3 regions of the Streptomyces sp. NPDC005898 genome follow, and region 3 is predicted to be linked to each of the others. Evidence: riboswitches for the same ligand, from Rfam matches in the RefSeq annotation. Region 3 holds a riboswitch; each other region holds the start of a gene.

Region 1 (3,264 bases), on a different contig from region 3:
GCGTCGCGGCGGTGCGCGCCACCATCTCCGGCACCACGGCCACCCCGAGCCCCGCGCTGACCAGGGCGCAGACCAGGGCGTAGCCCGGCGTCCCGACCACCACGGCGGGCGTCGCCCCGGCCCGGGCGAGGGCCCGCTCCACGGCCCGTCGCGGCGGATGGTCGGGGGCCATGCTGATCAACGGCTGCCCGGCCAGTGCCGACGGCGGCAGGCGGGACGTGCCGCTCGTCAGGGCGTGCCCCGGCTGGGTCACCAGGACCAGCTCCTCCACGAGCACCGGCTCGGCCGACACGGCGGCGGGCAGCGGCACCGGGTCGGCGGGCTCGTACGCGTGGGTGAGGGCCAGATCGACCTCACCCGACGCGACCGCCTCGACGCCGGAGGGCGGTTCGTGCGCCGTCACCGTCAGTTCCACCGCCGGGTGGGCCCTGCGGAAGGCGGTCAGGACCGGCGGCAGCAGATGGATGCCCGCCGTCTGGAAGGTGCCCACGCGCAGCCGCCCGCCGGACAGCCCGGCGAGCCGGGCCAGTTCGTGCCGGGCCCGCTCCAACTCGTCGAGCACCCGGCGGGCGTGCCCCACCAGCAGCTCGCCGGCGCCGGTCAGCCGGGCCCCGCGGTGATGGCGCACGAGCAGCGCGCTGCCCGTCTCCCGCTCCAGCTTGGCCAGCTGCTGGGAGAGCGCGGGCACGGTGTAGCCGAGGCGCTCGGCGGCCCGGGTGATCGAACCCGCCTCGGAGACCGCGACGAGCGCGGCGAGCCGCGTGGGGTCGTACACGGGGACACCCTCTCTGCGCCGCGCGTCGAACGCGCCCACGGGGTAAACGTCTGCTTAAGGCAGACCCAGGATATTGCACATACCCGTTGAAGGCCCGCGCACGGCAGGCTGGCCGGCATGGACGCACAACTGGTCGCCTTCACGGGAGTCGCCGCGGGCATGGTCGCCGTGCCGGGCGCCGACTTCACCGTCGTCGTACGCAATGCCCTCGTCTCGCGGCGTACGGGGGTGGCCTGCGCGATGGGGGTCGCCGCGGGCCTCTTGGTGCACACGGCGCTGGCGGTCACGGGTGTGGCGGCGGTGCTCGCGGCGGCGCCCGCGCTCTTCAGGGCGCTGCAGCTCGTCGGCGCCTGCTACGTGCTGTACCTCGCCGCGCGCGCCCTGCGGTCGGCCTTGCGGGCGTGCATCGGGGTGGGCGACGAGCCGGTGGTGCGGGGCGGTGGTCTGCGCGAGGGGTTCCTCACCAACGCGCTGAACCCGAAGGCGGCCATCACCTTCCTGAGCGTGCTGCCGCAGTTCGTGCCCGACGGAAGTCCGGTGCTGCCGAGAACGCTGCTGCTCGGGGCCGTCGTCGTGGTGTTCGCCCTGCTGTGGTTCCCCGTCGTGGCGCTCCTGGTGGACCGGCTCGGCCCGTGGCTGCGCAGGCCGCGGGTCGCCCGTGCGGTCGAGGGCGTCACCGGCGCCGCTCTCGGCGCCCTGGGTCTCGTGCTCCTCCTCGAACCGCTCCTCGCGTGAGGACCGCGGCGTGCGCACCGAGCACCGGGGGAGTGCTCGGGGCGCGTGCGGACGTGCCGGCCGGGTGAGGTCAGCGCACCCGGCCGTACCAGACGCTGCCGGACCAGATCTTCTCCAGGCGCACCACGGCCCCCTTCTTCGGCGCGTGCCAGATACGGCCGTTACCGGCGTAGATCCCGACGTGGTAGACGTTGCGGCCCGAGTGGAAGAACACGAGGTCGCCCCGCGTGCGCTGGGACTTCGCGATGTGCCGGGTCTTGTTGTACTGCGCGGCGGCGGTGCGCGGCAGCTTCTTGCCCGTGCGCTTGAACGAGTACAGCGTCAGGCCCGAGCAGTCGAACCGGTGCGGCCCCACGGCCCCGTAGCTGTACGGGGCGCCCTTCTTGGACGCCGCGATCTTGAGCGCCTTCGTCCCGTGAGTGGCGGCCTCGGCCTCGGATGTGAGCCCAGGGGCCACGACGGTGCCGCCCACGACGGCGAGCGTGAGAGCCGAAGCGGCTCCCGCCCGACTGAGCAGCGGCGGAACGTGATTCAGCGCGGTCATGCGTAACCCTTCGTCAGCCGCCTGTGAAGGATGACCTGTCGGGTTCGGGCAGGCGAAGATGCCCGGCCGCGTCGTGCTCTGCGGCTTCACCCCAAGGGCGTCGTCCGGACCTTCCGGACGGGCCCGCCATGCTTGGGTCCTCCACTCCTGCCGGTGCACCGATGTCGACCGGTCATCCGGGCGGCGGCAGGACTCGGCGTCCGCCCGGATCGCCCCGCCGCTGTGGCGGGGGCTTGTCGTCGGAAGGGATCTTGACCCGAAAAGGGTTCGAAAACCGAGCCGAAACGGTGTTTTGTGAACCTACTCACGACTGACCTGTTCGAGTGGACACGGTGAAAATCACCCCCTGGCCGCCGGGTCCGAGGGCGGTTCGACCAGCAGCGGAAGGGTTCATTCCGCCCTCTTGGCGCGCGTCGGGCGCAACTCCCGACCGCACGACAAAGGACGCCCGCGTACGCCGACCGGGGTAGCCCGTCTGGTCCGTTTCGAAAGGGAGCCGGACGTTCCGAAGAGCGGAAGGGCTCATTCGCCCTGACGCGGGGCCGGCGGCAGGCCCACCCGGCCGGCCCGCCGCTCGCCGTCGAGGACGCGTAACGCCTGGGCGAGCGTGGCGGCGTGCACCTCGCTCTCCCCGCGCTGGTGCATGAGCGTCAGCGCCTCCAGCAGGGCGTTCGCCCGGCCCACCAGCGCCTGGGCGGCGCGCAGCCCGCCGTAGGTGTGTTCCGCGCGGGCGGGATTGATCTTACCGAGCAGGTCGACGACTTCGAGGTAACGGTCGACCAGGTCCGCCTCGGCCCGGGTCAGTGCGGGCAGCGGGGGGAGTTCGGGGGGAAGCATCCTCGGATCACCTCGCGTCGCGCGCGGCGAGCGAGGACTTGCGGGACGGGATGATCCGGTCCACGAGTCCGTACTCCACTGCGGCCGGGGCGTCGAGGATCTTGTCCCGCTCGATGTCCGCGGCGATCCGCTCCTTGCTCTGTCCCGTGTGCCGCGCCAGCAGGTCCTCGAGGAGCTCCCGGGTGCGCAGCATCTCGTCGGCCTGGATCACCAGATCGCTGGCCTGGCCCCGCACCGGCTCCGTCATGGCGGGCTGGCGGATCAGCAATCGCGCCCCCGGCAGCATGTACCGCTTGCCGGGCGTGCCCGCCGCCAGGAGTACGGCGGCGGCCGAGGAGGCCTGCCCGAGGCAGGTGGTCTCCACGTCGCAGGT
Region 2 (3,264 bases), on a different contig from region 3:
ACCTGGTTCGGCCGCTGTGCCGGTTCGGGGAGTTCCTCGGCGACCGAGACCCGGGACAGCCGGTAGGTGCGGTCCGCGCCGGATCGCGTGGCGAGCAGGTAACCCCGGTCCCGCACGGTGACCAGTCCGATCGGGTCCACCGTGCGCCACCGCGGCGGCTGGTCCGTGGCCGCGTAGTGGATGCGCAGCTTGTGCCCGGCTAGCACCGCGCGCCGGATCTCGGCCATCACCGCCTCCGGCACCTTCTCGGCGTCCGACCGGCTTGGGAGCAGGTCCGTCTCCGGTTCCACGAGGAAGCGCCGGGCCGCGTCGCTCGCGGGGGCCCTATGGCTTTCGGGCAGCGCGTCGACGACTTTGCGCAGAGCGGCGGCACGCGCCGGGCCGAGGCCGAACACCCGCTCCGCGCGCCCCGGTCCGGCGGCCAGGAGGGCCACGGCCTCGTCGTGGTTCAGCCCCATGAGTTCCGTCCGGAAACCGGGCAACAACGCGAACCCGCCGTGCCTGCCGCGTTCCGCGAAGACCGGGACCCCGGCCGCGGACAGCGCCTCGATGTCGCGCAGCACGGTACGGGTGGACACCTCCAGCTCACGGGCGAGCGTGTCCGCGGTCAGCCGACCGCGCTGACGCAACATCAGCACCAGCGAGACCAGTCGATCGGCGCGCATGCGGCAGACCCTATCGAATACATGACCGAGGGTGTCGTGATTCGTTGACAGGCTCCGGAACACCGACGTCGGCACCAGCGCGGGCGCCGACGGATGTCCGTATTTCCCGTGCAGTCGAACGGAGCTGATGTGGCAGTGGAACGAACAGCGGTCAATCCCGTGACGTGGTCGGTGGAGATGGGATTCAACCAGGGGGAACTCGTCAGCGGGCACACCCGGACCCTTTACTGCTCCGGGCAGACCGCGATGGACGGTGACGGCAAGCCTCAGTACGAGGGTGACATGGCCGGACAGTTGACGCTGAGCCTCGACAATCTGGAGGCCGTGCTCGGCGAGGCCGGCATGTCCCTCGCGAACCTTGTCCGGCTCAACGTCTACACCACCGACGTCGATCTGCTGTTCCCTCATTACAGGCTGCTGGCCTCGCGGTTGGGCATTGCGGGAGTGGCACCGGCCACCACGATGCTCGGGGTGACACGGCTGGCGATCCCGGGTCAGATGGTCGAACTCGAAGGAACTGCCGTTTCATGACGTGACCTCACCACCAATTCACCGCTTCTCCTGCTCGTGTCGGCCCATCCGGCACGAGCAGTTTTCATTCCCGCGGGCAATCGGTGACCGGTGGAGAGGCTGGACTGCTTCGCCATAAAGAAGACAGACCTTTCACGGCAGTAGGCGTCATGAACCCCCTGCGCCGCACCGGGGCGGTGCCGCCCTCAAGGGGTTCAATATGTCCATCTTTGCGCAGCAATTAGCCAGTCGCCACTTTGGTCGCAGATGTACTATTCAAGACACTCTTTGCGACGTTAAACGCCGGTTCCCCCCTGCCGATTCAGTGAAATGTGTCACGCCGACAGAGGATGATCGCGTAGCCCCCCGCACAAACTCCCGTTCCCCGCAAAGCGAGTTGACTTTAACGATCAAAGAGTCGGGGAGATCAAATTCCCAGGGAAGTCTCTTTGGATTCGCCAGTGTGAATTCCGGCCTTGTTGTGGCCCGGCGCTCTCGCTTAATGTCACCGTCAATCCGGACGGAACGCCGAATCCTGCCGCTGTCCGGAAACCCTTCCACTCACTCATCCACGGCAGGAGCGGGGGACCCAGGTAAGCCGCCGATCCGGATTCCGGATCGGCTCGGGGTGAAGGCGCGCTCCCCACGCGCCAGGACAGCTCCCGTCCCAACCCGACAGCTCACCTCGCAGGCGACGGAGAGGAACGTTTCGTCATGCCCGCAAAGGGAAAGCACCGCCGCCCCAAGTCCAGCTCGCTCAACCGGGGCATCGCCGCCGCGGGAACGGGCGGAGCCGTGCTCGTCCTCCCCGTGCTCGGTGCCACCAGCGCCGGCGCGGCCGAGGCCGGCGCCCCCGCCAAGCCGGCCGCCGACTCCAGGACCTACGTCGTCGTCGCGGGCGACTCCCTCTCCAAGATCGCCCAGGAGCACTCCCTGAGCGGCGGCTGGAAGAAGCTCTACGAGGACAACCGCGGCGTACTCGGCGCCGACCCGAAGCTGATACACCCGGGTCTCAAGCTCACTCTCGGCGCGAAGGGCGCGGCCGAGCCCGCGAAGAAGCCGGCCGCCTCCCCGGCGTCCGCCCAGCGGGCGGACCGCTCGGCGCGTGAGGCCGTGCCCGCCGTCGCTCCCGCGCAGAAGACCTACCCCGACAACCTCGACGGCTGGATCAGGGAGTCGCTGGACATCATGGCCCGGCACGGCATCCCCGGTTCCTACGAGGGCATCCACCGCAACGTCATGCGTGAGTCCTCCGGCAACCCGCTGGCCATCAACAACTGGGACGTCAACGCGGTCGCCGGCACGCCTTCCAAGGGACTCCTGCAGGTCATCGGCCCCACGTTCACCGCGTACCACGTGCCCGGCACGTCGCTGGACAGCTTCGACCCCGTCGCCAACATCACCGCCGCCTGCAACTACGCGGCCGCCCGATACGGCTCGATCGACAACGTGAACGGCCCGTACTAGCCCTCATCCCCCACGCAGACCGCCCGCCCGGCGGATCACCCGCCGGGCGGCTCGTTCCACTGGGGCCCGGACCGGTCCGGCCGTTTGCGCCCGGCCCGCCGAGTGCGAACCGGATCACCCGGCCACTCCAAGGAACGGCTCGAACTGGGGCGAATCACCCCTCAACCCCTCACATCCGCCCAGACCAATGTCCCTGGGAAGTCGGTGTCCATATCGACGGCCCGCCACTCCTCACCGTCACCCATGACGGCGATCCACGGGGGCGGGGACGCTGTAGAGCGCGTACATGGACGGGATGACGTCGGTGAGTCCCGACCCGTTGTGCCGTAACAGCGATTACTCGACGTCCTCGGGCAGCCGCACGCCGGGCGCGCGGTAGAGGCCGTCCAGCTCGGAGCGGGTGCACGGCTGACAGGCCGTCACCACTGGCGCTACCGGCACAGGCCGTGCGCGGTTCCCATGATCTGGGCAGTCTGCTTCGGAGTGGTGTCGATTTCCCTCATCGTCTTCTTCGCCTGGTCACCGAGTGCCTTCCCCCGCGCGGCGCAGAAGGCGTTGCCGTGTGCGAGAAGCGTCGCGTCATCGATGTCCGCCAGGTCCGGGTAGTGGTCCCGGATCGTCT
Region 3 (3,264 bases):
ACGAGCAGGGCGTTGGCCGAGTTCTCCTCGATGCCGCGGGCCAGGCGCTCGGGGTTGGTGACGAACAGGTCGTCGCCGACGAGCTGCACCTTGTCGCCGAGCTTCTCGGTGATGGCGTTCCAGCCGGCCCAGTCGTCCTCGAACAGCGGGTCCTCGATGGAGACGAGCGGGTACGAGGCGACGAGCTCCTCGTAGTACTCGGTCATCTCGGCGGCCGAGCGGGACTTGCCCTCGAACTCGTAGGAGCCGTCCTTGTAGAACTCGGAGGCGGCGACGTCGAGCGCGAGCGCGATCTGCTCGCCGGGGACGTAGCCGGCCTCCTTGATGGCCTCCAGGATGAGGTCGAGGGCGGCGCGGTTGGAGTCGAGGTTCGGGGCGAAGCCGCCCTCGTCGCCGAGGCCGGTGGCCAGGCCCTTGCTCTTCAGGACCTTCTTCAGCGTGTGGTAGACCTCGGTGCCCCAGCGCAGCGCCTCGGAGAACGACTCGGCGCCGATCGGCGCGATCATGAACTCCTGGATGTCGACGTTGGAGTCGGCGTGCGACCCGCCGTTGAGGATGTTCATCATCGGCACGGGCAGCAGGTGCGCGTTCGGGCCGCCGAGGTAGCGGAACAGCGGCAGGTCGCTGGCCTCGGAGGCGGCGTGCGCGACGGCGAGCGAGACGCCGAGGATGGCGTTGGCGCCGAGGGAGCCCTTGTTGTCGGTGGCGTCCAGGTCGAACATGGCCTGGTCGATCAGCCGCTGCTCGGTGGCGTCGTAGCCCACCAGCTCCGGGCCGATCTGCTCGATGACGGCGAGGACGGCCTTCTCCACGCCCTTGCCGTGGTAACGGTTGGGGTCACCGTCACGGAGTTCGATGGCCTCGAAAGCACCGGTGGAGGCACCGGACGGGACGGCGGCACGACCGGTGCTGCCGTCGTCGAGGCCGACCTCGACCTCGACCGTGGGGTTGCCTCGGGAGTCCAGGATTTCCCGGGCTACGACGACGTCGATGGACGGCACGAGCATCTCCTTCTGGGATGTGACGCGTTTACGAGAGCCGCTTCGGCCCTGCGTCTCCTGAGCCTAACCGGCCCGGAGCCTTCGGCCAGCCGACCGCCCGTCCCCTGGGACGGACAGTCGCACAAACAGCCGGGAAACGGGGCGTAAGCCCACGTTTTCTACTCGCTGGTAGCGAACAGGCGGGGCGGGTGTGCCGCGGACATGCCCCCGCCCCGGTGCGTACGGGGGTACGCGCACCGGGGCGGGGAGCCCGTGGGGACGGGGCGGGCGGCCGTGCGTCCGCGGCGGGCACGGCCGCGGGCGGGTCAGCTGAGGTGGAGCTGCTGGCCCGGGAAGATGAAGTCGGCGTTGTCGATGATGTCGCCGTTCAGCTTGTAGATCTTCTGCCAGCCGCCCTTGACGCCGTGCGCCGCGGCGATCTTGGACAGCGTGTCGCCGGTCTTGACCTTGTACTCGCCGTCGCCCTTCTCGACCCGCTGGCCGGTCGGGGTCTCGACGGTCTTGCGCGACTCGGTCTGCGGCGCGGGCTGCGGCTTCGGGGCCTGCTGCGCCCGCTGCTGAGGGGCGGCCTGCTGCTGCGTCTGCTGCGGCTGCGGCTTGGTCTGCTGCTGCGGGGCCTGCTGCTGGGGGGCCTGCTGCTGCGGGGCCTGCTGCTGCGGGGCCTGCTGCGCGCCGCCGCCGTTGTACGCGGCGCCCGAGAGGCCGACGCCGCAGCTCGGCCAGGCACCCTTGCCCTGGCCGGCGAGGACCTTCTCGCCGATCTCGATCTGCTGGGCCTTGGAGGCCTTGTCGGCGGTGGGCGCGTACTTCGTACCGCCGTACGCGGCCCAGGTGGAGGGCGAGAACTGCAGACCGCCCTGGTAGCCGTTGCCGGTGTTGATCGACCAGTTGCCGCCGGACTCGCACTGGGCGACGGCGTCCCACTCCTGGCCGGTGGCGGCGCTGGCCGAACCGGCGGCCATCAGCGGGGCGGCCACGGCGGCACCGGTGACACCGGCGAGCGTGACGACACGGGTGGCCTTGGACGGACGGCGGTGCTTGCCCTTGCTGGAAAACAGCATGAGTTCATCCCCTCACCGACGCCTGCGAGGTGAGCTGTCGGGTTCGGGCCAGTGAAGTTGCCCGGTCGCACCGACTTCGATGCGACTTCACCCCAAGCCGGTCCCGTTCGCGGCGCTCCCTCGCGGAAGCCCCAACGTCCGGACCCGGCACTTACCTTGGGTCCCCCGCTCCTGCCCACGGCGCTCGAAGCGACGACTGTTCCCGTCCGGCCGTTGGCAGGATTCGGCGTACCGACCGGCGGGGCCCACGAGTGGCGGGCGATGACGACCGTAGTCACGCGATCGCCACAATTTCAAAGACGATCAGGTCTTCTGAGACCCATCTCTCACTTGCGCCAATGCGGACATACAGTTGCGAAGCGCCCGGCGGACGCTTCGTCAACTACCGCTACTTTTCGCCCAAATCGAGGCTCTGACCGGGGAGAATGAGGTCCGGGTCGGCTCCGACGGTCTCCTTGTTCTCGGAGTACAGCTCGTGCCAGCCGCCCTTGACGTCCAGGTCGTCCGCGATGACCGAGAGGTTGTCCCCGGAGCGAACCTCGTACGTCCCGTCGGCGACCTTCTGGGTGCGTTCGCCGCCGCGCGAGGCGTGCCGGCCGGTGGGACCGCCGTCCCCGTTCCGCGCGTCGGCCGCGGAGGTCTCGTCCGCGTCGCCGGCGCGGTGGCGGCCGGTGGCGGAGCCCTCGGAGGCGTCGGCAGGGTCAGCCGTGTCGGAGGGATTTTTCGGGCCGCGGGAAGTGCCGTCCTCGGCGCCGGACTTGTCCGCCTCGGACGCCCCGCCCTTGCCGTCCGATGTGTCCGCGGCGTCCGCCCCGTCGTGATTCTTGTCTCGGGAGGCGCGGTCCGCTCCGGGCGTGTCGCCCGCGCGGTCGGAGGGCTTCCGCTTGTCTGACGTGCCGTCGGAGGCGTCGGCGGAACCGGCGGCCTTCCCGGCCGCGGACTCGGCCTCGCCGGCCTTCTCGCCGGTCTTCTCCCGGGCCTTGTCACGGGCCTTCTCGTCCGAACCCTTGCCGCCTGTGCCGCCGGCGCCCGACGCGTCCGAGGGCTCGGGGAGGATCGGGTCGCCCGGGTCCACGTCGGCCGCGGCGCCGCCGTCGGTGAGCCCGGCGATCGGCCCGCAGCTCGGCCAGGCCTTCGGGCCCTTGGCGTCCAGGATGTCCTCCGCCACGGCGATCTGCTGCGACTTGGAGGCCTCGTCGGCG

The links. Region 3 has a riboswitch for cyclic di-AMP ahead of ABZ385_RS17855 (transglycosylase family protein). Riboswitches for the same ligand answer to the same signal wherever they lie in the genome.
Region 1: linked by a shared signal. The riboswitch ahead of ABZ385_RS06185 (C40 family peptidase) and the one ahead of ABZ385_RS17855 (transglycosylase family protein) in region 3 are both predicted to bind cyclic di-AMP.
Region 2: linked by a shared signal. The riboswitch ahead of ABZ385_RS05625 (LysM peptidoglycan-binding domain-containing protein) and the one ahead of ABZ385_RS17855 (transglycosylase family protein) in region 3 are both predicted to bind cyclic di-AMP.

The regions. Positions count from the first base shown of each region.
Region 1 is NZ_JBEXWC010000003.1:202,684-205,947, reverse strand. It holds gene ABZ385_RS06195 (LysR family transcriptional regulator) at 1-775, opposite strand, end outside; gene ABZ385_RS06190 (LysE family translocator) at 893-1,510, shown strand; gene ABZ385_RS06185 (C40 family peptidase) at 1,581-2,054, opposite strand; cyclic di-AMP (ydaO/yuaA leader) riboswitch at 2,058-2,234, opposite strand; gene ABZ385_RS06180 (hypothetical protein) at 2,577-2,891, opposite strand; gene ABZ385_RS06175 (ATP-dependent Clp protease proteolytic subunit) at 2,899-3,264, opposite strand, start outside.
Region 2 is NZ_JBEXWC010000003.1:86,006-89,269, forward strand. It holds gene ABZ385_RS05615 (WYL domain-containing protein) at 1-665, opposite strand, end outside; gene ABZ385_RS05620 (RidA family protein) at 801-1,196, shown strand; cyclic di-AMP (ydaO/yuaA leader) riboswitch at 1,692-1,884, shown strand; gene ABZ385_RS05625 (LysM peptidoglycan-binding domain-containing protein) at 1,890-2,642, shown strand; gene ABZ385_RS05630 (hypothetical protein) at 3,074-3,264, opposite strand, start outside.
Region 3 is NZ_JBEXWC010000011.1:241,826-245,089, forward strand. It holds gene eno (phosphopyruvate hydratase) at 1-1,001, opposite strand, end outside; gene ABZ385_RS17855 (transglycosylase family protein) at 1,307-2,062, opposite strand; cyclic di-AMP (ydaO/yuaA leader) riboswitch at 2,067-2,255, opposite strand; gene ABZ385_RS17860 (transglycosylase family protein) at 2,451-3,264, opposite strand, start outside.